Regions from separate parts of the Pseudoalteromonas sp. S3178 genome, predicted to be linked through region 1. Evidence: predicted binding sites of a transcription regulator. Region 1 holds the regulator's gene; each other region holds the start of a gene.
What was found. The regulator sigma-54, encoded in region 1, starts transcription at its own class of promoters, with help from an activator protein. The targets are predictions, from matches to a motif close to GTTGGCACGNNNNTNGNNT.

Region 1 (10,484 bases):
GCTGAACGGCCAAGCGCAGCAAAACGCCCTAGCGTTTTTCGCCCAAGCCTTTGAAATAAATCCAACATTATGCTTTTTCTCCAAGTAACTCATCGGCATACGTTTGCGCAGGAAAGTGAAATGGTACAGGCCCATCCGACAAACCATTTAAAAACTGCTGCACTAATGGAGATTCATGATTGCGCATTTCATCGGGAGTGCCTGTGCCTATTACGCCTTGATCAGCAATAATAATGACGTGATCGGCAATACTCATAACCTCTGTAACATCGTGAGTTACAATTAATGAAGATAAACCAAGCACTTCATTTAAAGACTTTATTAGCTTAACCAATACCCCCATAGAAATAGGGTCCTGTCCTGCAAATGGTTCATCATACATAATGAGTTCGGGGTCTAAAGCAATAGAGCGCGCTAATGCGGCACGTCTTGCCATACCACCCGATAACTCAGAGGGCATTAAATCTTTAGCACCACGCAAACCAACCGCTTGAAGCTTCATTAAGACTATTAATCGAATAATATCTTCGCTTAAATCTGTATGCTCCCTAATTGGAAACGCAATATTGTCAAATACCGACATATCAGTAAATAAAGCACCACTTTGAAAAAGCATGCTCATTTTTGTTCGGGCCGCATACAGCTCTTTACGCGACATACTTGGAATGCTGCCACCTTCAAATAAAATATCACCGGAGTCAGGCTTAAGCTGACCGCCGATTAAACGCAGCATGGTGGTTTTGCCAATTCCGCTTGGCCCCATAATGGCAGTGATTTTACCTTTAGGTACGCTGAAACTCATATTTTTATATATGGTTCTATCGCCACGCGAAAAGCTCACATCCTTGACTTCTACTATTGATTGCGACAAGTCGCTCTCCATAACAATGTTCACTAGTGATCCTATTTTAAGGGTTTTTTATCAAAGATGGAAAAAACAATTCGTAAGATTTTGTAATACACCTATAAAAAGTGTTCTAAGGCTGAGGGATTTTCCCTTAACACATGCTTAAGTTTATAAATATAAACTAAAAGCACTGGGCCCATTAGAGCAGACCTGACTCTTTTATTTATACTTTCATGTTGGCTTTTGTTACTATTCGCGCCATCTCTATTTTGAATAACTGGCTTATCACAATGGTTACCTCGTTTGTTATTTTGATTCTTGGTTTTGCAGCTCTGGTTTGGAGTGCAGACAGGTTTGTTTATGGGGCAGCAGCCCTTGCTAAAAACTTTGGCGTTCCCACGCTTATTGTTGGTTTAACCGTTGTAGCTATGGGTTCATCAGCGCCAGAAATGATGGTTTCGGCCTCAGCAGCTTTAGCTAATAAAACCGATACAGCTGTTGGTAATGCTGTGGGTTCAAACATTACAAATATTTTACTTGTGTTAGGTATTACCGCCCTTTTTCGCCCTCTTGCAGTATCTTCAAGTACATTAAAACGCGAAATGCCATTAGTGATGCTCGTATCATTGGCTACTTGGTATGTGTTTTCAGATAACTACTTTTCGTTTGGTGAAGGCATAGCACTTTTAATTGGCTTTATCGTTTTTATTGGTGGGCTGATTATTGTTTCTATGCGCGCGAAAAATGAAGATGATCCGTTTGTGTCAGAAGCATGCGATGAAGTACCTAATGACGTTCCAACAAAAAAAGCTGTATTTTGGCTAGTTATTGGCATGATTTTACTTCCTGTAAGTTCACATTTTTTAGTGGGCTCAGCGGTTGATATTGCAAAATACTTTGGCTTGAGCGATTTAGTCATCGGCTTAACTATTATTGCCATAGGTACGAGTTTACCTGAGCTTGCAGCCTCTATTGCAGGTGTATTAAAAAATGAAGACGACCTTGCTCTTGGTAATATTGTGGGCTCAAACATATTTAATATTTTAGCCGTATTACCACTAGCCGGTATTATTAACCCTTCAGCAATTGATCCATCATTAGTGAGTCGAGATGTATTAATAATGATAGGTGCAACACTTGCTCTTATTATTATGTCGTTGAACTTTAGAGGTTCTCAGCGTATCAATAGAGTAGAAGGCGGCTTATTGCTATTAGCATTTTTAGGCTACCAAGGTTATATTTTCAGTCAAATAGGGTAAACATGGCGCAGTTAAACTTTATTGAACAAGGCCTTCGCGTTCTTGATATAGAACGCCAAGCATTGAGTGATATTTCTCAATATGTTGATGAAAACTTTCATCATGCATGTCAATTAATGTACGACTGCCAGGGCCGCATTATTGTCATTGGCATGGGAAAATCAGGCCATATAGGTAATAAAATAGCCGCCACACTTGCAAGTACGGGTAGCCCAGCCTTTTTTGTTCACCCAGGTGAAGCGAGCCATGGCGACTTAGGCATGATCACAAAAAATGATGTGGTTATGCTTATTTCAAACTCTGGGGAAACCAGCGAAGTTTTAAATATCATCCCAGTATTAAAAAGACTTGGTGCAAAAATGATAGCCATGACGGGTAATATGCAATCAACCATGGCAACACTTGCTAATGTACATGTGTGCATAAAAGTAGAAAAAGAAGCCTGCTCATTAGGTCTTGCGCCAACAGCAAGTACCACAGCCACTTTAGCTATGGGAGATGCTATGGCTGTAGCACTTCTAGAGGCTAGAGGTTTTACCGCAGATGACTTTGCTCTATCGCACCCAGGAGGCAGCCTAGGTAAGCGTTTACTACTAACGCTAAAAGACGTAATGCACAGCGGTGCAAACACACCTATTATTAATATTTCGCAAACTATAAAAGATGCATTAATTGAAATGTCAGCCAAGGGATTAGGCATGACCGCGATAGTTAATGACAACAAAGAGCTCGCGGGATTATTTACCGATGGCGATTTACGCCGTATTTTAGAGCAACGTATTGATATTCACACCACTTTAATCAGTGTGGTAATGACTAAGTCATGTACAACAGCTACCCAAGATATACTTGCAGCTGAAGCGCTCAATATAATGGAAAACAAACGTATAAATGGGTTAATTGTGGTTAACGAAAAAAACCAACCAATTGGCGCACTAAACATGCAAGACCTATTAAAAGCAGGAGTGTTATAAATGCAATTTGAAGATCTCTATCAACCGCTAAGTGCTGATGCAAAAGCGCGCGCTAAAAAAGTAAAGCTACTTATATGCGATATTGATGGTGTTTTTTCTGATGGGCGAATTTACCTTGGCAACCAAGGCGAAGAGCTAAAAGCGTTTAACACCAAAGATGGCTTTGGCATAAAAGCATTAATAAATAGTGGCTTTGAAGTAGCCGTTATTACTGGGCGTCACTCTCAAATAGTGCAAACCCGTATGAGCAGTTTAACAGTGCAACATATTTATCAAGGTCAAGAAGACAAGCTAATTGCTTATCAAGAGCTAAAAAACAAGCTCAACCTAAGCGATGACCAAATTGCCTATATTGGCGACGATGGCCCCGATATGCCAGTAATGGAGCAAGTTGGTTTTGCCGTTGCTGTAAACGATGCTCACCCACTTATTAAACGCTTATCGCACTACGTTACCCAAATGCCAGGTGGTTTTGGGGCAGTAAGAGAGCTTACCGATTTACTCATGCTTGAAAATGGTAAGGCACTTACCACACAAGGCACGAGTTCATGAATGCGGCGCGCATAATACTTAGCATTTTATTCATTAGCTGTATGGTTTGGCTTTGGTACCCTTATTTTACCCAAACAAATACAGCTCCTCAGGCAGAACCTGAAGTGATTGCTAAGCCTGATTACATAGCCATAGAACTGAAGCAAACAGCTTATGATGAACAAGGTAAAATTAGCCACAAAGTAACAGCGGCTAAAATGGAGCTATACCAGCAGCTAGGTTTTACATTTTTTGAAAAGCCTATATTTACCTTATATAACGAAAAGCAAACGTGGCAAATAAACGCTGACGAAGCAACATTATACGAAGACAAACAGTTAATATTAGAAGGTAATGTAGTTGCCAAAAACTTAACCGATAACGCCATGATAGACAAAATCAACGCTGATAATATTCAGGTCGATATAGAACTATTAACAATGCGCTCGGAGCAACCTGTTGTCATCACTGGACCCAATTTAAAAATCACCGGTAAAGGCCTTGAAGCCGACTTAAAAACTGAAGTGATTAAACTAATTAACCATACGCGAACCATATACTATGACCAATAAAATTTCTAAAATACTTATAATTCCAACTCTTTTACTTGCTTTTAATGGCTATGCGGCAGAACAAGAAGCTTCTCCTGCTGCCAATCAAATTTCAATTAGCGCCGACAAACAAGAAGGCCAGTTAAAAGCTAATGTAGGGATTTTTGAAAAAAACGTAGAGATTATTCACGGTAATCGTCGTATTACAGCTGACAGATTAGAAGTACACAAACGCGATGATTTAGGTGATAACAAGCAATTATTAATAGCAACAGGTAGCCCAGCTTATTTTGAAGAAAAACAAGCTGACGGCACAGTAATGAGCGCCAGTGCAAACGAAGTACGTTACGATGTTGCTAAGCGATTTTTAACGCTTGTTGGCGATGCTGAAGTCGCTCAAGCGGGTCAAAAAATCAATGCAAAAAGTATTACGTACGACATGCAACAGCAATTAATTAGCGCCGAAAAAGATGAAAACTCTACCGATCGCGTTCACACTATTTTAGTGCCAGTTGAGCCTAAAAAAGTAAAAAAAAGTGACAAAGGCCAGCCATGAGTACATTAAAAGCAGAGCTATTAGCAAAAAGCTATAAAGGCCGTGAAGTAGTAAAAAATGTTGGCCTAGAAGTTAAAGCTGGCAGTATTGTTGGATTGCTTGGGCCTAACGGCGCAGGTAAAACTACTACGTTTTATATGATAGTGGGCCTTGTACCGAGTGATAAAGGCAAAATTTCTATTGATGAGAACGATATTACTCTTTTACCTATGCATAGTCGTGCTAGATTAGGCATAGGCTACTTACCACAAGAGTCATCAATTTTTAGAAAACTTACCGTTTATCAAAATTTAATGGCTATTTTAGAAACGCGTAAAGAGCTTAACAAAAAAGCAAGAGAAGATACGCTTAACAACTTGTTAGATGAATTTAGTATTCAACATATTCGAGACAGCCAAGGTATGGCTTTATCGGGTGGTGAGCGACGCCGCGTAGAAATTGCACGCGCACTAGCTGCTAATCCTAAATTTATATTGCTCGACGAACCCTTTGCAGGTGTAGACCCTATATCGGTGTTAGATATAAAGAAAATAATAGAACATCTTAAAAATCGTGGGATTGGTGTATTAATTACCGATCATAACGTAAGAGAAACCCTTGATGTTTGTGAAAAAGCCTACATTGTTTCTCATGGAGAGTTAATCGCTTCTGGTACACCAGAGCACGTATTAAATGATAAAACGGTACGCGATGTTTATTTAGGCGAGCAATTTAGGCTGTAACATTTACGCCATGTCTTTAAGCATCTGCTAGTATTAATTATAACAACATAAAAGGATTGTTAGAGATACATGAGGCAATCATTACAGCTGCGCATGGGCCAGCAACTTACAATGACTCCACAACTGCAACAAGCAATTCGTTTGTTGCAACTCAGTACATTGGATCTCCAGCAAGAAATACAAGAAGCGCTTGATAGCAATCCGCTTCTAGAAGTAGATGAACAAGATTACACGGAAGAATCAGCTGGCAAAAACGAGCAAAAAGCAGATAACGATGAATTAACCGTAAGTGCTAATGCCGATGAAAAACCAAGCGAGTACGAGCAAGACAGTGGTGAAGCACTTACTAAAGACACAGTAAGTGACGAAATGGCTATGGATGTAAGCTGGGATGAGTACATGAGCGCAGCTCCTGCTTCATCATCAGGCCCTATGCCAGAAGATGAGTCTATTTACCAAGGTGCTTCAACCGAAACTCTTCACGAGTATTTAATGTGGCAATTACAGCTCACGCCGTTTAGCCCTACTGATGAAGCAATTGCAATAGCGATTGTTGAAGCAGTCGATGACTCAGGTATATTAACGCTAAGCTGTGAAGATATTTTAGAAAGCTTTAATCAAGAGAACGACGACGAGGGCGAAGTTGAACTTGATGAAATAGAAGCCGTTTTAAAACGTATTCAGTTGTTTGATCCGGTGGGTATAGCAGCTCGTAGCTTACAAGAGTGCTTGTGTATTCAGCTAAATCAGTTTGATAAAGATACGCCTTTTATCAATGAAACAAAGATGATTTTAACCGATCATATTGATCTATTAGCGGCTCGCGACTATCGTACATTAATGAAGAAAACTAAGCTCAAAGAAGACGAGCTTAAAGAAGTAATGACGTTAATTCACACTCTAAACCCTAAGCCAGCAGATACTATTGTAAGGGAAGAATCAGAGTATGTGATCCCCGATGTATCAGTTAAAAAAATAAAAGGCCGTTGGGTAGTTGAGCTAAACCCAGATAGCATGCCTAAGATACGTGTTAATAGCCAATATGCAGCTATGTCACGAACAGTTAAATCTAGTGGTGACAGTCAATTTATTCGCTCTCATTTGCAAGAAGCTAAATGGTTTATAAAGAGCCTAGAGAGTAGAAACGACACACTACTAAAAGTAACTAATTGTATTGTTAAGCAACAACAGGGCTTTTTTGAACACGGTCCAGAAGCCATGAAACCTATGGTTTTAAACGATGTTGCAGAAATGGTAGAAATGCACGAGTCGACTATTTCGCGTGTAACTACTCAAAAGTATATGCACACGCCACGTGGTATATTTGAGCTTAAATACTTTTTCTCAAGCCACGTAAGCACCGAAAATGGTGGTGAGTGTTCATCTACAGCAATACGTGCTTTGATTAAAAAACTGATTGCCGCAGAAAACTCAGCAAAACCATTGAGTGATAGTAAAATTGCGGATATATTGGCTGAGCAAGGAATTAAAGTAGCTAGACGCACAATCGCAAAATACCGCGAATCTCTGGCTATTCCACCGTCTAATCAACGAAAGAGTTTGATATAAGACGCAAAACAAAGAGGAAAACGCTTATGCAACTAAACTTAACTGGTCGTCATGTAGATGTTACTGATTCATTAAGAGACTACGTAAATAATAAATTTGCAAAGCTAGAAAGGCATTCTGATCATATAAACAATGTTCATGTCATTCTCGATGTAGAAAAACTTAACCAAAAAGCTGAAGCTACAATCCATGTAAGTGGTGCAGAATTATTTGCATCTACCGAACATCAAGACATGTATGCTGCCATAGACTCGTTGATTGACAAGCTCGATCGTCAAGTTATTAAACACAAAGAGAAGCTTGCTCGACACTAATATGATGAAATTAAGCTCACTTATATGCCAGGACTGCAGCAAAGCTGCGGTCCTTTTTAATAGCAAAAAAAGAATTTTAGAGTTTATTAGCGAACTCGCTCATGAAAAGCTTCCTTATCTTTCACAGCAAGATATTTTGTGTGCTCTAATGAATAGAGAGAAGCTTGGTAGCACAGGCATAGGCCGTGGTATTGCAATTCCTCATGGAAGAATGAGTGGCGCAGAAGAGCCATTAGCAATAGTGCTTGTAAGCGAGACAGCCATAAATTTTGATGCGATTGATAACCGCCCTGTTGATATATTTGTTGCACTCATCGTACCAGATGGTGATAACCAACAGCACCTAAAGACTCTCGCAACCATAGCTGATAAACTAAATGACAAAGAATTTTGTAAACAGTTACGCTGTGCAAAATCCGATGCTGAGCTTTACCAAGTTATTGTTAATCAATCGTAGTTTAAAAGGGTGATAAATGGAGTTAATTATCATAAGTGGCCGATCTGGTTCTGGGAAGTCGGTTGCTTTACGCGTTGTAGAAGATTTAGGTTATTATTGCGTAGATAACATTCCAGTAAACCTACTGCCTTCTTTAGTGCGAAGCGTATCGGATACCTACGATAAAATAGCTGTTAGTATCGATGTGCGTAACATCCCAAAAGAGCAAGATGAGTTTAACGATATTCTTGAATACCTCCCGGGCTTTGCAAATCCCACTTTATTTTATTTAGATAGTGACGACCAAACTCTGATCAAACGTTTTTCTGAAACACGCCGATTACACCCGCTTTCTATTGACTCGTTACCACTTGATTTAGCGATAAAAAAAGAAAAACAACTGCTAGATGTATTAGTAACCCGCGCAGATTTCATGCTCGATACAACCGACTTAAGTGTTCATCAGTTAGCTGAGTCTATTCGTGAAAAAATTCTCGGTAAAAAAGATAAGCAACTTATTGTAACCTTTGAATCGTTTGGCTTTAAACACGGTATTCCTAAAGAAGCTGACTACGTATTTGATGCTCGATTTTTGCCAAATCCGCATTGGGAGCCAGAGCTTAAGCCTTTAAATGGTTTAGACCAACCTGTTAAAGATTACTTAGCGAGTCACAGCATAGTACAAAAATTCACTTGGCAAATTCAAACATTTGTACAAACATGGCTACCACACCTAGAGCGTAATAATCGTAGTTACTTAACGATTGCCATTGGCTGTACGGGCGGGCAACACCGTTCGGTGTATTTAGCACAAACAATTGGTGAGAGCTTTGCGATGACACACCCTAACGTAAAAATTAGACACCGCGAACAAGAAAAATAATACAGCCGAATAATCACCTGTTCAGCTTACATAGAGTAACTTATGCATTGTGAAGACACTTTTTTAATAAAAAACAAACTTGGCTTACACGCTAGAGCTGCCACTGTACTTGCGCAATTAGCCGTACAGTTTGATGCCACCATTACACTATTTCAAGATGATAAAGAAGCAGCTGGCGATAGCGTACTTGCATTAATGCTACTAGAAAGCAGCCAAGGTAAAGAAGTTAAAGTAGTGTGTGAAGGCCCCGATTCTGAGCAAGCCTTACATGCTGTTGGGCAACTAATAGCACAACGATTTAATGAACAAGAATAATTAGGCTTAACTTTTAGTAATAAAAAATTTTACCCGGTTAAGCTTATAAATAAGGTTAGTGCGTCTGTACACTCACCGTCTCCCCTAAAGTAATATAAAAATTTTAAAGGACGCCAATGCCTGAAGCTTTTGAACAAGATTACCCACTACAACAATTAAAACAGGTGACCAAGTCACTCAATAGTGGTCAATTTGTTCAAGTTAGGCGCATGCTTGCAAAAACAGCCCCTTGTGACACCGCACTTTTACTAGAATCATCACCTCACAAAATCCGTCGCTTACTTTGGCAATTAGTTGACCCTGATGTACAAGGTGACGTTCTTGAAGAGCTCTCTGAAGATGTACGTTTGGGCATTATTGCTCAAATGGAGCCTGAACACATTGCCGCCGCTACTGAAGACATGGGGCATGATGATTTAGGTGAAGTACTACGAAGCCTGCCTGACACCGTCTATAAAGACGTTGTTAGCGCAATGGATATTCAAGACAGAGAGCGTGCAACTCAAGCCCTATCATATCAAGAGCGCTCTGCTGGCGCGTTAATGAACACCGATACGGTAACCATTCGCCCTGATGTTACTCTGGATGTAGTGCTTCGTTATATTAGACTTAGAGGCGAGCTACCTGAAGGCACTGATGACTTATATGTAGTTGATAAGCATAACTGTTTTTTAGGTGCATTATCACTCAGCACCTTACTAACTAACCCACCAGAAAAAATCGTTCTTGATTTAATGGACGAAGATTGTGAATCTATTCCAATCTCTATGGATGAAAGTGAAGTTGCACAACTTTTTGAGCGTCATAACTGGATATCTGCACCGGTAGTTGATGATAACGCACACCTTTTAGGCCGTGTAACCATTGATGACATTGTTGATGTAATACGCGAAGACGCTGAGCATAGCCTTTTGAGCTTAGCGGGTCTTGATGACGAAGAAGATACCTTTGCACCCGTTTTAAAAAGCTCAAAAAAACGCTCAGTTTGGTTAGGTGTAAACTTATTAACCGCTCTTGCAGCAGCCTTTGTAGCAAGCTTTTTTGAAGGTACTTTAGATGTATTGCCTATTTTGGCGGTGCTAAACGGTATTGTGCCTTCTATGGGGGGCGTTGCTGGCAGCCAATCTTTAACACTTGTTATTCGTGGTATTGCTGTAGGTCATATAAATCAAACAAACCAACGCTTCTTAATGATGAAAGAGCTTGCCATTGGCGCGTTAAACGGTATTTTGTGGTCTCTTTTAATTGCTGGTGTTATAGCACTTTGGCAGTGGGATTTTATGCTTGGTGGCGTACTCGCGTTTGCTATGTTTATGAACTTAGTCGTCGCGGGCGTGGCTGGTGCAAGTATTCCTATTATATTGAAAAAAATGAATATTGACCCTGCATTGGCAGGCAGTGTTGTGCTCACTACCGTAACAGATATTGTTGGTATATTTGCCTTTTTAGGTACTGCTACCTGGTTACTGGTATAAGTTTAAACCGTTTTATAAAAGTGATTTAAATAAGTACTCTCATGGCAGCTAA
Region 2 (10,484 bases), on a different contig from region 1:
TGCTGCTGTAGCAAATCCTTGAATTGATAATTGCGCGGTCAGTGCTAGCATGCTTTCTTTATCTGTGGTTATGCCATGTTGCATGATGACTACTGGCCAGCCACTTTCAGGCATTTCAATAGCATCTAACTGAAGTTGTGCGCGTATACCGTTTATAACGGGTAAAATTGGTTTAGTTATTTGTACTGGCACATCAGCCATGCTTTGAACTTTAGGGATAGAATTATACTTAGTTAAGTGTCGAGTAGAATCCAAACCTAAATCACGAAGTTGGCCATCGCTTAAAGCTGAACAGAGCGCATCATTCTCACTCACCGGCTCTGTAGGAAACGTCTCCCCAAGTGCTGCTTTATACCCTAAAATAGCAACGGCGTTATCACACATACCTTGCCAGTATGTATCGTTTAAATCGCTTATTTCTGTTCCTGTTGGTGTTCCTAGATACATAGGTAATGTAATGTTACCTTTTAAATACTGAACACCAGAAAAAGCAGCTGATACTGTAACACCAGCTGCTGCAAAAACTTGCTGAACATTCACAACATCTTGCTCAGGGACATTAACCATCGGTGTTGGCAATGCATCATTTTGCAAACTAGCTGCAAGTAAATTTTTAATAGTACCAAGTACAGGCCCTGCTGATTGAATAGTCATCGCAGAAGAAAAGATAATATCGTCTTTGGTAATATCGCCTGAGCTTACAACCACGTTTTCGTAGCTATTTACAGCGCCTTGTAACCCAAGTTGGGCATCGGTAATAAGCGGAGCTTCTTCACTTACAGAAGCGTAAGTAGAAGAAGGTTGAATAGAGCGTCCTAACGAATCTTTAAGCCCTGTAGTTAAAACATTTATGTAAGAGCTACCTGGTGTAAATGGTTTAAGCGGTATAACAGCGACTCCATCACCAGAGGCTTGAGTTATAAAATCGACACCAAATGTAAGTTCACCTACTAATTTACAGGCTGTACCAGCGGTAACTACAGAACATTCTGCATCCGTTAGACTTGCGCCCATCACAACTTCAAAAATTCTGAGCGTACCAGGACTTGCAGCAGATGTTTCATCAAGTGAAACACCGCTTGGAAACGTTAAATCAATTTTATAGGGCACTTGTGAAGACCAACCATCTAAAGCACCCAGAGCAAGTTGAGGGTCTGAATAAGCAGCGCGAGAAATAGATACGTTGTCATCATCTAATTCCCCAGGAATATTAAGTGTGCCGTCTTGAGTACCGCTCATTAATAAATCATTAGGAACTGATAAAATTCCATTTGCAGGATCGAAAGTAACCGTTGCATTTGGAACTATAGTTGCTGTGTCGTTCTTAACATCTTCTAACGTTTCTCCGCCGCCACAACCTGCTAATGCAGCTGTAACAGAGAGTGAGAGTAGCATTTTCTTCATATTGTTGGCTCCGCACATATCTTATTTTTATAGTGTGTTTTTTCAGTGTGTTAAAGTTAAAATAATGTAACTAGTTTATTAATGAGACATTAGACCAGTTAAACTTAACGTAAAGTTTCTATTTTCGCCACCTAAATTTACAATAAATTCGATTACTTCACGTTTTGCTATGTTAAAATCAAAAAAATTTTATTAATTGGTAATTTTATGCACACTTATCAAGCAGCTGAAAACGCACTGCAAGACAAAGTTATTTTGATCACTGGCGCAGGCGATGGTATTGGCCGAGTAGCCGCAATAAACTATGCTAAACATGGCGCAACAGTAATTTTATTAGGAAAAACAACTAATAAACTTGAGTGTGTTTACGATGAAATAGTAAATGCTGGTTACCCACAGCCCGCTATTGTACCAATGGATTTAAAAGGGGCGACTAAGCAAAACTATCGTGATTTAGCAGCCACTATAGAAAGCCAATTTGGCCGCCTTGATGGGTTACTTAATAATGCCGGAATTTTAGGTTCTCTTGGCCCGCTAGAGCATTTTTGTTCATCTACTTTTGAAAACATAATGAAAGTAAATGTAACGGCACAAGCAATGATCACTAAAGCGCTCTTCCCTGTGCTACGTAAATCAAAAAGTGCATCAGTCGTTTTCACATCATCAGGTGTAGGACGAAAAGGCCGTGAATTTTGGGGACCATATGCTATTTCTAAATTTGCTGTAGAAGGCATGATGCAAACATGGGCGTGCGAAGTAGGTAAAACGTCTATTCGTGTAAATTGCATAAATCCAGGTGCAACCAGAACGTCTATGCGTGCTGCTGCCTATCCAGGTGAAGACAGAGACAAACTTGCCACGCCTGAGGATTTAATGCCAACCTACTTATACTTAATGAGTGATGACTCAGCATCTGTAAATGGCGAATCACTTGATGCGCAAGAGAAAAAATAAAATACACATCAATCATAAAAAAGCCGCATAAATTGCGGCTTTTTTGTCTGTAAATATCTAGTAATTACTTACGTTTAGTTTGCTTAACACGTTGATTGTGCTTTTTTACCGCTTTGCGTATTTGATTGATTTTAGCGCGCTTATCTTTACGCTTTTCAGGCATAACCGAAAGTTTAGTCTGTGTTTCACGACCAAGCTTAACTGTTTTACGTAAATAGTTAACTGTTTCAAGGTCTAACTCATTCCAGCCACCTTGAGGTACACGCTTATCAAGTTCTAATTTACCGTAACGAATACGAATAAGGCGAGATACTTCAACATCTTGAGACTGCCATAAACGACGAACTTCGCGGTTACGCCCTTCATTAAGTGTTACGTTAAACCAGCGGTTAATACCTTCGCCGCCCATTGGTTTTACGCTTAAAAACTTAGCGGGACCATCTTCTAGTTCAACACCACGAGTAAGATTTTTAACTGTTTCATTCGTTACTTCACCAAATACTCGAGCTGAGTATTCACGCTCTACTTCGTAGCTTGGGTGCATTAAACGATTTGCAAGCTCGCCGTCATTAGTAAATAACATTAAGCCTGCAGTATTAATATCCAATCGTCCAACTGCAATCCAGCGTTCACCGTCAATACGAGGTAAGCGGTCAAATACAGTACGACGGCCTTCAGGATCTTTACGTGTACTTAACTCACCTTCTGGTTTGTTGTACATAATTACACGACAGATACGATCTGCTTTTTCTTCAATTTTTACAGTATGACCGTCAACACGAATTAAATCGGTTTCTTCAACACGGTCGCCTAACTTAGCTACTTTGCCATTTACACTAACGCGGTTAGCATCAATGTATTTTTCCATTTCACGGCGTGAGCCTACGCCTGCACGGGCTAAGACTTTTTGTAACTTTTCACCTTGTATACTCATTCGGATGGTTCTCTCACAGAAGGATCGCTCATTAACTGATTAATTTTGCTTTGCTGATCTGATGGCAAAGCAGGTAAATTCTCTAAACCTGTTAACGAAAAATAATCTAAAAATTGCTTAGTAGTTGCATATAATGCCGGTTTACCCGGTACTTCTTTATGCCCTACCACTTTAACCCACTCACGCTCGAGAAGGGTTTTTATAATTGTTGAGCCGGTAGTAACGCCTCTTACTTGCTCTATTTCACCACGTGTTATTGGTTGCCTGTAGGCTATTAACGACAACGTTTCTAAAAGCGCGCGCGAATACTTAGGCGCTCGTTCTTGCCATAAATTGCTCAACCAAGGGCTTAAGCTACTACAAGCCTCAAACCGATAACCGCTGCCAACTTCTACAAGGCGTATACCTCGTGTCTGAAAGTGGCTTTCTATAGCTTCAATTGCAGCGTTAATTCTTGCCATTGATATAGCTAAATCAGCAAGTACTGTGTCTTTTAAATGGCGCTTACTAACTGGTTTGTCTGCGACAAATATAGCCGCTTCAATGATCTCAATTAATTGCTCATCACTAATTCGACGACCTGCCATAATTTTGCCCAGCCTTTTAAAATACACAGCCATCTATTATGACAGAACATCATAAAAGGTGGAAAATATATCTGCCTTTTATCTAAATTAAATGCACAAAAAAGCCAGCAATTAATGCTGGCTGTTTTTATTAACTAATTTAGGTAATATTAGCTGTGTCTTAATACCTTAAGAGCATCATCTTCAGCTACCGCTTTACCGTATTTTTTAATATAACCTTTAAACTCACCTTTGCTGATGCGCTTGTCGTTATTACCATCCATGTATCCAAAATGGTTCGAAATATCGTCATCATCAGCTTCTTCTACTGAAATATAACCATTTTTGTCGTTATCTAAGCTCTTAAAATCATTTTCGATTTTATCAAACTTTGCTATTTTAGCTTTAAATGCTGACTCACTAACTTCGCTGTCAGTGGCTACCTTACCGGTATTTAATTGCATGTATGCGTTAAATTCTTTACGACTGATTTCATTATCCATGTTGGTATCAATATTTGAAAAATGCCCCCAGATGCTGTCATCATCTGCTTCTACTTTTGAAATATAACCATCACTGTCGTTATCTAAGCTTGCAAAATCGCTATCGATTTTTTCTAAACCTTGGTTTGATGCACAAGCCGCTAAGCTCAAAGATGCTAAAATAGTTGTTGCTAGTGTTAACTTTTTCATAAGACGTATCCTTGTAGTTAGTAAATGTCACTTTAACTAATACAAGTCCGATGCCAATATAAATAACACTCTAACTATCAATTAGTTAGTGGTATTTAGCTTAATTTATATACTTTAATCAATTACTTAGCTTTGCAATGATTGCAGCCTACCTTGTAATTTTTGCAAAAAAATACCCGGTTAAAACCAGGCATTTTCTAAAAGATAATTTTTAGCTTAAAATTAAATTGCAGCGTTTTGGTAACGCTTAACAAACTCAGTTACGTTTTGACCATTACATTTTAAAGAGTTTAAGTTACCAATCTTTTGACGTACTGGTGCTAACCCTTTTTTAAGTGCAGTCATACATAACTGTGTTTCTTGGTGTGCATCTTTAGCAAATACTTCTACTTTATCTACTGATGAAGTACTTACCGTCGCTTTTTTAGCGATCTCACGAATGTCTTCACCGTTACACAAAATACTCTTAGAAAAACGAGATAAATAAACGCCATGTTGAGCAGCTTCTTTACGGGCAACGCTAAAGCCTTCGTTAGCACTTAATACACATAATTTAGACTCAAGTTTGTTGTCTTGGCTGAAGTAAGTGTTGCTTTGTGCACAAACAGTTGCAGATGCAAATAAAGCGGTAGCTAAAAGTAGTTGTGTTTTCATGAGAGATCCTATTTGAACGAGCTAAACAAGTAATTTTTGCGCATTATATATTCAAAATAGCTAATATCAATTGAATTTTTTATTTATTTAATTAATTAATAATGCATTTACAATGTTTAAACTTTAACCATCATTTGATCAACATTTGTGCAGCTATTAACTCAATTCAGTCATGTTATGTACGTGTATTTACTGATACAATTTATGCCACTAAATAGAACCAATTTTAAGGTAAATTTTATGAAAGTGATTTCTTTCAATATCAATGGTCTGCGTGCCCGCCTTCATCAATTACAAGCAATAATAGATAAACATCAACCAGACGTTATTGGCTTGCAAGAAATTAAAGTTCATGACGAAGCATTTCCACTAGAAGATGTTCAAAAAATGGGATATCACGTTTATTTTCATGGTCAAAAAGCACATTACGGTGTAGCTATGTTATGCAAAAAAGAGCCTAAATCGGTCTTAAAAGGGTTTGCAACAGATACTGATGAATCACAAAAACGTATGATAAGCGTAACCGTTGAACAAGATAATGGCCGTGACCTAACCGTTATGAATGGTTATTTCCCACAAGGCGATAATATTAATCACGAAACTAAATTTCCTTATAAACGTCAATTTTATAAAGACTTAATGACCCACCTTGAAACTAACCACACACCAGAGCAAGACGTAATTGTAATGGGCGACATAAACATCTCCCCTACCGATCTAGATATTGGCATTGGTGATGTAAACGCTAAGCGCTGGTTAAAAACAGGTAAATGTTCTTTCCAACCAGAAGAGCGTGAGTGGTTAGCAACATTATTAAATTGGGGCTTTACAGATACCTTTAGAGAGCAAAATCCCGACACAAACGATCAATATTCATGGTTTGATTACCGTTCTAAAGGGTTTGTTGATAACCGAGGCCTTCGTATCGACGTGGTACTTGCTACTAAAGACCTTGCAGCACGCTGTATTGATACAGGTATTGATTACGAGTTACGTGGTATTGAAAAACCATCGGATCACGCACCTATTTGGTCTACATTTAAATAGTTTTGATGATTAGTCTTACTTTACAAGGGCTACTTTGGGCTCTTGTTATTATTATCGCTTTACTAAGCTTTGATAAAAAAACATATAAAGCACTTTATACAACACCCGCACGTCAAACGGGTGTGCTTGCATGCGCTATAGTATTTGCTGTGCTTTGGCGTATAAAAGCTGGTATTTTAACAGGCCTAGATTTGCACATTTTAGGTGTTACAGCAGCGACCTTAATTTTAGGGTGGCGATCAGCTATTTTAAGCTCTGTGCTAGCCAGCGTATTATTAACTGCCGTTGGTCAAATCGAGCTTAATCTGTTACCCATGCAAATACTTATTGGTGCCTTTATACCTATATTATTGAGCTACCTTGGCTTTTTAATCAGTTACCAATATTTACCCCGCCATTTTTTTGTTTATATATTTGTTTGTGCATTTATAACAGCTGGGTTTATTGCCTGTATAAAAATAAGCTTAGGTGCATTATTTTATCTGACAATAGGCCAATACAATTGGCAAGAACTGGCTGATAACTACGTTTATTTGAGTGCTATAATTTGGTTTCCTGAAGCAATGCTCAATGGTATGGCTATTACCATTATGATTACTTACCGCCCACACTGGGTTAAAACTTTTTACGATAAGGACTACTTAGACTCATGAGTCTACAATATCAATGCCCACTGTGTAACCAAGCACTTATAAAAACAGACTCTACGCTTCGCTGTGCTAATAATCACAGTTTTGATTTTGCAAAAGAAGGTTATGTTAACTTGCTGCCAGTACAGCAAAAAAATTCAAAGCAACCGGGCGATTCATTAGAAATGGTGCAAGCTAGACGTGCATTTTTAGAAACTGGTCATTACCGTTTTTTGCAGCAAAGCCTTAGTAATACAATTAGTAATATAAGCGCTAATACTGTTGTAGATTTAGGTTGTGGTGAAGGGTTTTATACTCAAGCCATAGCAAATAAAACAAACGCGCAGGTATACGGCGTTGATATTTCAAAGTCTGCGGTTAAATATGCCGCTAAGCGTTATCCTAATTGCGATTTTAGCGTGGCTTCTATAAGCCAAGCCCCATTTAAAAATGAATTTGCTGATGTACTTGTTAGTGTTTTTGCTCCTTTATTTGAGGTAGAGCTAGCGCGCCTCGCAAATGAAAACACAACCTTAGTAGTAGCAAGCCCAGGGCCCTGGCATTTAAAAGAATTAAAAACGTACATTTATTCAAATGTAAATGAGCACACAGAAATAACAACACCAAAAGGCTTTGAAAAATCAGCACAATCGCTTTTAACTGAAACCGTTACACTCGGTGTCACCGACATTAAAAACTTGATTATGATGACGCCATTCGCGTGGAAATTTAGACCCGAGCACTGGACAGCGCTCGAGGAAAAAGGTGAGCACAAGGTCACCTTATCGTTTTACATAACTCAGTTTATTAAAACTGCTCTTTAGTGAACGCCCTATCCATTTTTTCAAACATATCTTTAAGTAAGCTAGCAAGCTCCATGTAACGGGGCTTGTTTTCACTAAGTTGAACTTGATAACCGTTTTCTACCATTTTTGTATAAAGCTCGGTGTACCATTTTTGCATTGCGGGCTCTAAAGGTGTTTGTGCTCGTTTACCTAGCCAAAATATACCTTGTAGAGGCAGTGAAATAAAAAATAATGCGCTAGCAATTGCTTGTGGTAAAAAGTCAGGGCCTAAGTAGTTAAGCTGAAAAAACAAAGTAAGCATAGCTAAAATTGGCATCACAGTTATAGCTAATTCAGTCGCTTTTATTACCCTAAATTCTAAAAATAAAGGTGCCAGCTCTTTGCGCATAGGCCAGTTTTTAGCATACAAACGACCCGTTTGTAGTTGTGACATCACACTTTTTTGCATCATGACTCCTCACAGATACTGCTTTTAAATTCAAGTTCAATATTGGCTATTTCCAAAGTGTAACACAAAATAAGGGAGTTACACTTTATCGGTAAAAACACTTAATTTAGCTGCTAAATCAGCCAAAACACTAAACTAAATTGCTGAACTAAGTTAAAATAGGCAGTGCTAAATTAAACTTTTAGCCATTATCAGCTCAAGTGTAACGCCCAATACTTAACGCTCACTTACTAATTTGTTTATGGAAATTAAATCTATGCCAACAACCTCCCCTAAGTCACAACATGTTTTAGTACTAAATTGTGGTAGCTCTAGCTTAAAGTTTGCCATTATTGATGCAAACGATGGACACGAAATAATTTCGGGCCTAGCTGAGCGCTTAGGTGCTGACGCGCCGTCTATTAAATACAAATATAATGGCGCTAAAACAGTAATTGAGCTGGGTGCAAACCAAGCACATGCTGAGGCTATAAATACGCTTGTAACCTTAATAAAAAATCACAACCTAGATGAGCACCTAATTGCTGTAGGTCATCGGGTTGTTCATGGTGGTGAGCACTTTACGAAATCAGTTTTAATTGATGATGCTGTAATTGAAGGCATTACTAAAGCATCATCTTTAGCACCTTTGCATGGCCATGCTAACTTGTTAGGAATTTCTTCAGCGCAAAATTCATTTATAGGCTTACCGCAAGTAGCCGTATTTGATACCGCTTTTCATCAAACTATGGATGAAGTTGCCTACTTGTATGCATTACCTTATAAGCTTTATACCGACTACGGTGTAAGACGTTACGGCATGCATGGTACAAGCCATTATTACGTTGCAGGCCAAACAGCTAAATTATTAAACCAGCCTATTGAGCAAAGTAATTTTATTAGCGCTCACCTAGGTAATGGTTGCTCTGTTTGCGCAATTAAAGACGGGAAAAGCGTTGATACAAGCATGGGCTTAACACCGCTGGCAGGCATAGTTATGGGTACTCGTAGTGGTGATATTGACCCTGGTTTATTTAATTTTTTAACTACCCAGCTAGATTACAACGCAAAACAAATTGATAACTTATTAAACCAAGAAAGTGGCCTTTTAGGTATCAGTGAGCTTTCTAATGATTGCCGTACAATAGAAGAAGCCGCAGTTGCAGGACATAAAAAAGCACAATTGGCGCTTGATATTTTTTGTTATCGTTTAGCTAAACAAATTGCAGCTTACATGGTGCCATTACAACGTCTAGATGCACTTATTTTTACCGGCGGTATTGGTGAAAACTCCGATATTATTCGTGCAAATGTAATCAAACAGCTTGGCTACTTAGGCCTTAATTGTGACGAGCAAGCAAACTTAAACGCTCGCTTTGGCACGCAAGGTATTATTAGCACATCAGATAAAATACCAAAAGCAGTCGTAATGCCGACTAACGAAGAATGGGTTATTGCCCTAGATGCTGCAAACATTGTGAAGGAGCTGTAATTATGGCACGTCGTATTATGCTTATCCCGGTGTCTACAGGCGTTGGCTTAACCTCTGTTTCTGTTGGATTAGTGCGCGCTTTAGAGCAAAAAACGGTTAAAGTTAACTTTTTTAAACCAATAGCACAGCCTCGCTCAGGCGAAACTGGGCCAGAAAAATCAACGCAAATAGTTACTCAGGGCTCACCTATTAATCCGCCTACTCCCTTTGCATTGGATTACGCCGAACAAATGATCGGTGATGGCCGTGGTGACGACCTTCTTGAAGAAATTGTTGAGCGATTTGAAAGTAAAATTAACGATGATGAAGTTGCTATTATTGAAGGTATGGTTCCTACCCGTAGGCAACCTTATGCTGGGCGCGTAAACCGCGAAATAGCGCAAACACTCGGTGCCGACATTGTTTTTGTACTTACCCCCGGCAACTACAATATTACGCAAATAGAAGATCGTCTTGAAATCGCAGCGGGTAACTACGGCGGTATTGACCACCCACGTGTTCTTGGCTGTATTTTTAATAAAGTAAATGCCCCTCTTGATGAAGAAGGCCGCGCACGTGCGGATTTAGTCGACGCCTACAAACCTGAAGAATTAGATAACGAGCTAAACCGCTTAGCTTCTTTACCTATTTTTAGAAAAAACCCGTTTATGTTACTTGGTGCCATCCCGTGGGACTTTGACTTAGTTGCACCACGCGTTAAAGATTTAAGTGCGTATTTAAAAGCGACCATTATTAACGAAGGTGACATGCTACATCGTCGCCTGCGTCGTATTACATTTTGTGCCCGAACTGTGTCAAATATTTTGAATCACTTTACTCCCGGTGCATTACTAGTAACACCTGGCGATCGCTCAGATATACTTGTTGCTGCGTGTTTAT
Region 3 (10,484 bases), on a different contig from region 1:
ATAGTTCGCCAAACCAACAGCTTGAGCGTGAACAGCTTGAAAAAGTGGCGCAACAATTGCAAGACTTTATGGGTGAAATGAATCGCAGTCTACAATTTCAAGTTGACGAAGATTCAGGGCGTGATGTAATTAAAATACTAGATAAAACCAGTGGTGATGTAATTAAGCAATACCCTTCGGAAGAGGTATTAAGTTTAGTGTCAAAGCTTTCTGAATCTGCGGGTATTTTAATAGACCAAACCGTTTAGTCGACGTATCGTTGATATATTATTAGTTAAATTTTTTGAGTATAAAGAGGTGAAGTATGTCTATTTCGTTTAATGGCTTAGGCTCTGGCTTAGCTGTATCAGACATAGTTGATGCATTAGTTAACGCTGAGCAGGCTCCTGCTGAGGCTCGCCTAAATACTCAAGAGAGCACTTTAACTACTGATATTTCTGCTGTAGGGGCTTTAAAGTCTGCACTACAGCAAGTGCAAACAGCAATGGAAGCGTTAGGTGATTCAGATAATTACCAAAAACGCAGTACGTCAGGCAATGATGATTTCATCTCTATTAGCGCTGATGAAGACGCACAGCCAGGTGGTTATTCTGTAGAGGTTAATAACCTTGCTACGGAGCATAAAATACTTTCTGAAGCCTTTGATGCTGACGCTGCTGTGGGTGAAGGTACAATGACTCTTAGCTCGGGCGACAACAGCTTTGATATTGAAGTATCAGACACTGCTACTTTGAGTGAAATTAGAGATGCAATTAACGACAGCAGCGATAACGATAGTATAAACGCAACAATAATAACGGATGATACAGGCCAGCATCTAGTTCTTTCAGCTAAAGAGAGTGGCTTAGAGAACGAGATTAAAGTAGAAGTAACGGATACTGACGGCAATAACACCGATACCAACGGGCTATCTCGTTTAGCTTTTGACTCTGCAGGTGTGCAAAATGCATCTGAAATTATTGCTGCAACCGATGCATCCATTACCATTGATGGCTCACTCACAGTTAGTAGTTCCTCAAATACGTTTACTGATGTTATAGATGGTATAACAATCACCGCTAAAAAAGCACATGACACTGATGATGATTTAAGTGATATATCAGTAACCGAAAATAACAATAATATTCAATCAGGCTTAAATAACTTTATTTCCAGCTATAACGAACTACTTGAGCTTAGTAATACCCTCGGTGCTTCAAGTGAAGATGGCGCTGGTGTAATGGCCGGCGATTCGTTATTGCGTGGTGTAATGTCTAAATTAAGAGAGCAGATTACCGACTCTGTGGATTTAGGAAATGGTAACTCATTGTCACTTTCTCAGCTGGGCGTTGAAACAGATCGTTATGGTGTTTTAACGCTAAATACTGAAACACTCGATGAGCAAATAGACGCTAATGTAAATTTAGTACAACAGTTTTTTGTAGGCACTGATGAAGATGGTTTTGCCCAATCATTTGACGAACTTATGAGTTTTTATACCGACACCGACGGTATTATTCAGAATCGTATTGATAGTAAAACAAATCAACTAGATGATATTGATGATCAGCGTGAAAGCTTAACAAGTAAAATGGAGTCGCTTTCTTCTCGATTATACGCTCAATATAATGCTATGGATTTACTGGTAGCGAGCCTAAACTCAACTAGTAGCTATGTGCAAGCTCAGCTTGAAAATATGCCAGGTGTAGTGAGTAATAACTCTTAACTCTTAATACTTATTATGAGCACAAAAAAACCGTTTAAAAACGGTTTTTTTATGCCTGCTATTTACGTTAATTAATATGTAAGTAATTAAATCGACTTGTATGCTGAAATTGCTTTCCCCGATTTTTTTTGCTTAATGATAGCTTTTGATGATTCATTTTTTTTAGCCATTGCTTGCTTGTTAATCGTGTTTATAGCAGCTTGTATAGCCTCTAATTCTTGAGCATTTGGCGGAGTATCACTTTCGCACCAGCTTTTAAGCTCAATATTTAAAGTATCCATAATTGGTTTAGCTTCTTCAGCTTTATTGCTTTGTACTAATGATTCAATATTATTAAGCAACTCACCAATTTGCTCTGCTTTAGCTGAAAGGCTTTGACCCATAGCATTATACCGCAGGATTGCGTTGATCTGCTGGAATACTATCCCAACCTTCTTTTATTTCTTTAATGATGCTTGAAACTTCAACAACTGCTTCAATATCATTATTTATATTAGCTTGCGTTAATTTGCGCTGGCAGTAGGCGTATAGCGCCAATAAATTATCAGAAATACTAGGATCTTGTTCTACTTCTAAGTTAAGCGCATCTTGCAGTGCACCTAATAATAAAATGCATGCTGAGAGGTTTTCGCCTTTTTTTTCTATTTCTTTGCGTTCAATAAAACCCTTAGTAGCAGCTAAGCGACCAATAATATTACTAAAAATAAGGTTTATTTGTTCATACGGCGCCATTTCTGCAATGTTACTTGCACGAACTTGGCTGTATTTTTTCAGTGAGACATGTGCCATGGGAAAATCCTAAAATTTAACTACTAAAATTATGTAAAACTTATATCAAAACAAAAGCAATATTAATGCCAAGCATTTTACATTTGTATAGTTATCGGCATTGTTACTTTCAACTTAAGTAAATAATAGCTTATATATTTTGTATATTGGGTAATTTGTACTTTAAAATTTTTAGTTAGCTTTTATATAAGGTTTTTATAAATTGATACTTAATGATTAATTCTTAAGTATGATTGATTTTGCTAGTCCGTCTGTTTTTTGGCGTTTATGTCAAAAAACTGCCGCTATCGCTTGCATCCACGCTGAACTGGCTTACAATTTAACTAATTAAATGAATTAGTGAAAGTACGGCTCGCTAACTATGATCTTGATTTTAGATAATAATAACAATCGCTCAATAGGATTAAACGCATCACTTACCTTTATAGGTGAGGCTGTACAATTGCTAGATGAGTCTAGCTTTGAGCAAATATGCAGTAAGTATCAGCAGCAAGAATGCATAGTAATCTTAGGTGCATTGCAAAGCTTAGATCACGAAAGCTTAATTAAACGCTACCCAACACTCCCTTTTTTATTAATTGGTGAAACACTTAAGCCACTACTAAGCATTGCAAATGTTGTAGGCTTAATTTGTGAGCCTTTCAATCACGAAGTAACCACGCAATTGCTGCACGATTGCCAGCAATATCAGCGTATGTTACCAACGGACCATAAAGGCCATAAACCTCATAAAGCATTTGATGGTTTAGTAGGTGAAACTGATGCAGTTAAAGACGTACGCTTTTTAATTGAGCAAGTGGCTAAAACCGATGCAAACGTGCTTATTTTAGGTGAGTCGGGCACAGGTAAAGAGGTTGTTGCGCGCAACGTGCACTTATTGTCTAAGCGTAATACAGGGCCATTTGTGCCGGTTAACTGTGGTGCAATACCTGGGGAGTTGCTTGAAAGTGAGTTGTTTGGGCACGAAAAAGGGGCGTTTACAGGGGCTATATCGGCGCGTAAAGGACGTTTTGAACTTGCTCAAGGTGGTACACTGTTTTTAGATGAAATAGGTGATATGCCTCTGCAAATGCAAGTTAAGTTACTAAGGGTGTTGCAAGAGCGCAGCTACGAGAGAGTGGGTGGCACAAAAGCCATACAGGCTGATGTGCGGGTTATTGCCGCTACTCATCGTAACCTCGAAAACATGATAGAAGAGGGGAGTTTTAGAGAAGATTTATATTATCGCTTGAATGTATTTCCTATTGAAAACCCTTCCCTGAGTGAGCGCGCTGATGACATTCCACTGCTATTAAAAGAGTTAATGCGCCGTGTTAATGAGCAAAGTGGCACCACCGCTAAATTTACAGAACGCGCGGTTGAGAGCTTAAAAGAACATGCGTGGCCAGGCAATATTCGTGAGCTTGCTAATTTAGTTGAGCGTATGGTTATTATGTTTCCTGAAAAGGTGGTGGATGTACCTGATTTACCAAATAAATATCGTTACATAGAAGTTGATGCCTACGAGCCAGAGTACCCAGAAGAGCTTTTAGAAAAAGATGCCTTTAACGATATTTTTAGCACTGGTTTTAGTGATTATGACTCTGAACCCGAAGCTGAATTTAATCAACAAGGCAGTGGATTACTACCTGATGATGGTATTGAGCTTAAAGACTATTTAGCAGAGCTTGAAATTAGCTTAATTACCCAAGCACTTGAACGCTTTGATTATGTTGTGGCACGCGCCGCGGAAATATTAGGTGTAAGGCGTACAACGCTCGTCGAAAAAATGAAAAAGTATAACTTGTCGCGAGACTAATCATTCCTAAAAGACAAAATACTTTTTATACTCATTGTAAGCTATCACTTTACGGGTTTTGCCCATTACGCATGCAAGTTTGCGTTTACAAGATAAACGCAAACTTGAACCTTGGCGGTAGACGCCGAGCTTGCTCGCTTGAAAAGCGCAGCTTTTAATTACTTAAACACGCATCTTAAAAACGAAGGCAAATGAGAAACCATAGTTAACTTACACGTTACTTCTCTAAAGCGAAGCGTCTCTTACCCTCTTTGTGAACAGATCACTTTTATGGTTATAAGACACTTATTCACCAAAAGCCTTAATAATTTCTTCTTTTCTAAAACAATCATTACTATGGTCGTTAACCATACCGCATGCCTGCATATGTGCGTATACCGTTGTAGGGCCTAAAAACTTAAAACCACGCTTTTTTAAATCTTTTGCAAACGCGGTAGATACCTCTGAAATTGCAGGGTAGTCATCAATGTTATTTAAATTACTAATAATTGGCTTATTGCCTACAAACTGCCATTGGTAATGACTAAAGCTACCAAACTCTTTTTGAATTTCTATAAATCGTTTAGCGTTATTTACAGTTGCTGCAATTTTTAAGCGGTTACGCACAATACCTTCATCAAGCATGAGTCGCTCAATGTCATCAGCTGTAAATTTAGCTACTTTGTGCACATCAAAATTAGCAAATGCTTTTTTGTAGCCTTCACGCTTTTTTAAAATGGTGTACCAACTTAAACCCGCTTGCGCCGACTCTAGCGTAATAAATTCAAATAGTTTTGTATCATCATAAAGTGGCACGCCCCATTCTTCATCGTGATAAATAACGTAGTCTGGTTTAGTGGTGTCGAGCCACGGACAACGGCACTTTTTTTGCTCACTCATTATGATCCCTTTTAGTGTGCGTCATTTTTATGTCGCTTAAATTAGTGTCTAACTTAATGAAAAATATATAAATAAAATTTGGTATAAATTGTGCATTTAGCCCTGTATCTACATCAATTCGAGATTTGATTATGGCTCTTGCAAGCGTGTTAAAACCACAGTTTATTTCTGCAAATCAGTATAACCCATGTTTACTTCAAGAGGAGTACATTGGTGAGTTAAGCGATCTGCGTAAGCAAGCAAGCTGGCTTTCGCATTTAGTAGACACTATGCCCGCAGGTGTGGTGGTACTAGATGGCAAAGGTATGATAGCGAAAGCGAATCAAATAGCGATAGATATGCTTGGTGAGCCACTAGAGGGTGAGAAGTGGTTTAATGTGATTCAGCGCTCTTTTCGCCCGCATCAAGATGATGGGCACGAAGTGTCGCTTAAAGATGGTCGTTTAATAAAGCTTGATATAACCGCACTCGCTCCAGAGCCTGGCCAGCTTATATTAATGACCGATTTAACAGAAACCCGCCGATTGCAGAAAAGGGTTGCTCATATGCAGCGTTTAAGTGCGCTGGGTAAAATGGTTGCTTCATTGGCGCATCAGGTCCGTACGCCACTTTCTGCGGCTATGTTATACGCTGCTAATTTAGGCTCAAAACGCTTACCAGAAGCCTCTCGTGATAACTTTCAAACTAAATTAATGTCGCGATTAAAAGACTTAGAAACCCAAGTTAACGACATGCTGCTATTTGCAAAAAGTGGTGATCAGCAGGTTGTTGAGCAAGTTTCTATGCAGCAGTTATTAACAGAGGTTAAAACGGGCGCTGACGCTATGGTAGCCCTAAATAACAGTGAGCTAGATGTAAGCCTACCTGAGCCCGATATACAAATTGTGGGTAATAAAACTGCACTTGCGAGCGCGATTCAAAATTTAGTGCATAACAGTATTCAAGTTATTGGTAATGGCGCAGCGGTAAAAATAACGGCGCAAACAGATTCACACGACCCAAATATGGTACGAATTAGTGTTAGTGATAATGGCCCAGGCGTTGATTTAAGCCAAGGCGATAAGATATTTGAGCCATTTTTTACTACAAAAAGCCAAGGTACAGGTTTAGGGCTTGCGGTTGTAAGTTCGGTGGCTAATGCGCATCAAGGTCGTGTTGACGTGGCTAATAATGAACACGGGGGAGCCTGCTTTAGTTTGTTACTTCCCATTAAAACAACATCTAAATTAGAGGAATCATCATGAGTAACACTATTTTAGTTGTCGAGGATGATGCGGGCTTACGCGAAGCCTTAATTGATACGCTTGAAATGTCGGGTATTGAATGTGTTGCTGCAAATAGTGCAGAGCAGGCAATGCTATTACTTAAAAAAGAGCCATTTTCGTTAGTGGTAAGCGACGTTCAAATGGGCGCAATGAGTGGCCTTGATTTACTGCGTAGTATTAAATTAAATCACCCTGATTTACCCGTATTGATGATGACCGCTTATGCAACAATTGATGATGCAGTAGAGGCAATGCGCTTAGGGGCTATTGATTACATGGCAAAACCATTTGCCCCTGAAGTACTATTAAACATGGTGAGCCGTTACTTACCTGAAAAACCTAAAGACACCGATGGCCCCATTGTTGCCGATCCAACGAGTATTCAGCTCCTAGAGCTGGCAAGTAAAGTTGCGCGCTCTGATGCAAGTGTTATGGTGCTTGGCCCTAGTGGCTCAGGTAAAGAAGTATTAGCACGCTATATTCATGATAAATCAAGCCGCTGCAATGAGCCTTTTGTAGCAATTAATTGTGCAGCAATACCTGAAAATATGCTTGAAGCAACCTTGTTTGGCTATGAAAAAGGCGCCTTTACAGGGGCTATTCAAGCGTGTCCTGGTAAATTTGAACAAGCACAAGGCGGCACTATTTTACTTGATGAAATAACCGAAATGGATTTAGGCCTACAGGCTAAATTATTACGCGTTTTACAAGAGCGCGAAGTAGAGCGTTTAGGTGGCCGTAAAACAATTCAGTTAAATGTACGTGTACTTGCAACAAGTAACCGCGATTTAAAAGAAGCAGTGGCTGATAATCAATTCCGAGAAGATTTATATTACAGACTAAATGTATTTCCGCTTATGTGGCGACCTTTGTGCGAGCGCCCTGGTGATATAATTGTGCTAGCTAAACACTTAATAGAGCGCCACATAGCTAAAAGCAAAGAGCCAATGGCGTATTTAGATAGCGTGGCCGAGCAAAAGTTACTTGCGCATGCGTGGCCTGGCAATGTGCGCGAACTTGATAACGTGATCCAACGTGCACTTATACTGCGAAGTGGCGATACAATAAATGAGCATGCAATTTTTATTGAAAATTTAGCACCGAGCAACTTTGTTATTCCACAGCCTGAAAAAAGTGAATTGGTAGAGAAAAAGTCACTCAGTACTGCTTATTACGATCAGCAAAGTGCTGATGTAATTCCTCAACAAGATTTGCCAACACCAGATACCGGCAGCTACAAAGACGAACTAAAAGATAAAGAGCATCGAATAATTTTAGAAACGTTAGCGCGTTGCCAAGGTAAGCGAAAAGATGTAGCCGAAACACTCGGTATTAGTCCGCGTACTTTACGTTATAAATTAGCGCAAATGCGCGACTTAGGTATTTCACTTCCTGCATAGCTTCCTATAAACCCTAAATTCGTACTGCGAATTTAGGGTTGTCAAAACTCTGACTCACCAAATAAAGTGTTAACCATATGTATTTAAAGGTTTATTTATTTGGCATACTTTGTGCTTTATTACCTTTAAGAGTTAACTGCACCGTCAGAGAAAAATTATGAAAATTCAAAACAGCGCTGTATTTCAAGAAATGCAATCAATGGCCTTAGAAGCTGGCCGCAGTAATCAAGCAAATAAGCTGCCTACTCAGGTTCAATCACCTTCAAGCGCACAGTTTGGCGATATGTTAAGTAATGCATTAAATACAGTGCATGAGCTACAACAAGACACAGGCCAAAAAGTAAAAGCAGTTGAAATGGGCGATCGCAGTGTATCGCTTGCCGATGCAATGATTGCTTCGCAAAAATCATCAGTAGCATTTGAAGCAACAGTACAGGTTCGTAATAAACTTGTAGAAGCTTACAAAGAAATCATGAACATGCCTGTTTAACTAGGTAGTGGAGAATTATTGTGGCGCAATCTAATCAATCTACAGACCTTGCACTTGCTGGTGGCACACTCGAGCAAAGCGATGGCGATAGTCAACAAGAGCAAAAATCGGGCTATTTAAGTGCGTTAAATGGTGTTGATGTATTACGCCAAGTTACGCTTGTTATTGCATTAGCGATTTGTTTAGCTATCGCTATTTTTGTGATTATATGGGCTCGCCAGCCAGATATGCGTCCGTTAGGTAAAATGCCTACAGAAGAGCTTATTCAAACGCTTGATTTTTTAGATGCACAAAAAATTGAATACCAACTAGACGGAAATGTCGTATCCGTTGATGAAAGCGAATACCAAAATATTAAACTACTAATGGCACGCGAAGGGCTAGAGCAAGGGCCTACATCGGGTAGCGATATTATTATGCAAGATATGGGCTTTGGTGTAAGCCAACGCTTAGAGCGTGAACGTTTAAAGCATGGCCGAGAGCAACAACTTGCCCGCACTATTGAAGAGCTTAACAATGTAACTCGCGCTAAAGTATTACTAGCTATACCAAAAGAAAACGTTTTTGCACGTAGAGAAAAAAAGCCATCAGCCACAGTGGTACTTACTCTAAAACGCGGCAGAATGCTCGATGGTGAAGAAATTGACTCAGTTGTAGATATGATAGCCTCAGCCGTTCAAGGCTTAGAGCCTGCTCGTGTAACTGTAACCGATCAAAATGGCCGCTTATTAAATTCAGGCTCTCAAAGTTCATTAGCAGCGCGTTCTCGTAAAGAGTACGACCTTGAGCGTAAGCGCGAACAAGAATACTTAGAAAAAATAGATAGCATACTTATTCCGGTTGTCGGTTTAGGTAATTACACCGCTCAAGTTGATTTAAGTATGGACTTTAGCGCTGTAGAAGAAACTCAAAAACGTTATAACCCCGACTTACCCGCTGTACGTAGCGAAACCACATTTGAAGAAAGTAACATAGGTGGTTTAGCTGTGGGTATTCCTGGTGCGCTGACTAATCAGCCTCCGGTTAATTCAAATATTCCTGAGGTCGCAGGGCAAGGCGGAGCAGGTACTGCCACTTCTCCAACACGTAGCCATAAAGAGGCAACGCGTAACTACGAACTCGATACAACTATTTCGCACAAACGCCAACAAACCGGTGTAATACGTAGAATTAGTGTGTCAGTTGCTGTTGATTATTTACCTAAAGTAGGTGAAAACGGCGAGACAACAATGGCTCCTCGCTCGGTTGAGGCATTATCAAATATTCGTCGTTTACTACAAGGCGGTGTTGGCTTTGATATGCAACGAGGTGATGCGCTTGAAGTAGTCACCGTACCGTTTGTAAGAGAAGCAACAGATTTAGATATTGAAGTACCGCTTTGGGAGCAAGACTGGTTTATGAAAATAGCCCGCCTTGTACTTGGTGCCTTAGTTATTATTGTATTAATAATGGCTGTAGTTAAACCTATGCTTAAACGCTTAATTTACCCAGACGATACCCTAGAAGAGTACGACGAAGATGCATTAAGTTCTGGTGTAGATATTGGCGACAGTACGCTAGATATGCTAAATAAAGACTTTGATTCTGCTTCGGTTGGTTTCTCAAGTGATGGTACACTGCAGTTACCAGATTTACATGGCGATGAAGACTTACTTAAAGCAATTCGTGCCCTTGTCGCTAACGAACCAGAACTATCATCACAAGTAGTGAAAGCGTGGTTAACAGAAGATGACTGATCAAGAACAAAAACAACTCCCGCCAGCGTTTGATGTTGATAAGCTAGACGGTGTAGATAAAGCCGCCATATTACTTTTGAGTTTATCAGAAGAAGATGCCGCGCAAATACTTAAACACTTAGAGCCAAAGCAAGTGCAAAAAGTGGGTATGGCCATGGCTGCGTTAGATGATTTATCGCAGGCTAAAATAAGTGCCGTACATAATTTGTTTATTGAACAAATTCAAAGCTTTAGTACTATAGGTTTTCAGTCTGAAGACTTTATTAAAAAAGCGCTTACAGCCGCTCTTGGTGAAGATAAAGCCGCGAGTCTTATTGACCAAATTGTTATGGGCTCAGGGGCTAAAGGTTTAGATTCATTAAAATGGATGGACTCTAAACAGGTAGCTAACATTATTCGTAATGAGCATCCGCAAATTCAAA

Region 2: the regulator sigma-54 is predicted to act here: its motif matches at 4,590-4,608, upstream of CWC11_RS15145 (EF-hand domain-containing protein).
Region 3: the regulator sigma-54 is predicted to act here: its motif matches at 2,549-2,567, upstream of fliS (flagellar export chaperone FliS).

What each region holds. Positions count from the first base shown of each region.
Region 1 covers NZ_PNCW01000018.1:66,267-76,750, forward strand. The annotation lists gene mlaE (lipid asymmetry maintenance ABC transporter permease subunit MlaE) at 1-68, opposite strand, end outside; gene CWC11_RS04665 (ATP-binding cassette domain-containing protein) at 68-883, opposite strand; gene CWC11_RS04670 (calcium/sodium antiporter) at 1,138-2,106, shown strand; gene CWC11_RS04675 (KpsF/GutQ family sugar-phosphate isomerase) at 2,109-3,080, shown strand; gene kdsC (3-deoxy-manno-octulosonate-8-phosphatase KdsC) at 3,081-3,632, shown strand; gene lptC (LPS export ABC transporter periplasmic protein LptC) at 3,629-4,183, shown strand; gene lptA (lipopolysaccharide transport periplasmic protein LptA) at 4,173-4,718, shown strand; gene lptB (LPS export ABC transporter ATP-binding protein) at 4,715-5,440, shown strand; gene CWC11_RS04700 (RNA polymerase factor sigma-54) at 5,510-7,009, shown strand; gene hpf (ribosome hibernation promoting factor) at 7,036-7,323, shown strand; gene CWC11_RS04710 (PTS sugar transporter subunit IIA) at 7,328-7,780, shown strand; gene rapZ (RNase adapter RapZ) at 7,797-8,642, shown strand; gene CWC11_RS04720 (HPr family phosphocarrier protein) at 8,685-8,957, shown strand; gene mgtE (magnesium transporter) at 9,074-10,432, shown strand.
Region 2 covers NZ_PNCW01000055.1:5,862-16,345, reverse strand. The annotation lists gene CWC11_RS15165 (VolA/Pla-1 family phospholipase) at 1-1,404, opposite strand, end outside; gene CWC11_RS15160 (YciK family oxidoreductase) at 1,612-2,358, shown strand; gene rluB (23S rRNA pseudouridine(2605) synthase RluB) at 2,423-3,292, opposite strand; gene scpB (SMC-Scp complex subunit ScpB) at 3,289-3,879, opposite strand; gene CWC11_RS15145 (EF-hand domain-containing protein) at 4,029-4,550, opposite strand; gene CWC11_RS15140 (exonuclease III) at 4,773-5,204, opposite strand; gene xthA (exodeoxyribonuclease III) at 5,445-6,251, shown strand; gene CWC11_RS15130 (energy-coupling factor ABC transporter permease) at 6,257-6,904, shown strand; gene CWC11_RS15125 (putative RNA methyltransferase) at 6,901-7,704, shown strand; gene yfbV (terminus macrodomain insulation protein YfbV) at 7,688-8,134, opposite strand; gene CWC11_RS15115 (acetate kinase) at 8,391-9,605, shown strand; gene pta (phosphate acetyltransferase) at 9,608-10,484, shown strand, end outside.
Region 3 covers NZ_PNCW01000012.1:65,528-76,011, reverse strand. The annotation lists gene CWC11_RS02855 (flagellar protein FlaG) at 1-248, shown strand, start outside; gene fliD (flagellar filament capping protein FliD) at 305-1,705, shown strand; gene CWC11_RS02845 (hypothetical protein) at 1,792-2,088, opposite strand; gene fliS (flagellar export chaperone FliS) at 2,093-2,494, opposite strand; gene CWC11_RS02835 (sigma-54 dependent transcriptional regulator) at 2,856-4,292, shown strand; gene CWC11_RS02830 (DNA-3-methyladenine glycosylase I) at 4,578-5,171, opposite strand; gene CWC11_RS02825 (sensor histidine kinase) at 5,303-6,415, shown strand; gene CWC11_RS02820 (sigma-54-dependent transcriptional regulator) at 6,412-7,836, shown strand; gene fliE (flagellar hook-basal body complex protein FliE) at 7,994-8,326, shown strand; gene fliF (flagellar basal-body MS-ring/collar protein FliF) at 8,347-10,062, shown strand; gene fliG (flagellar motor switch protein FliG) at 10,055-10,484, shown strand, end outside.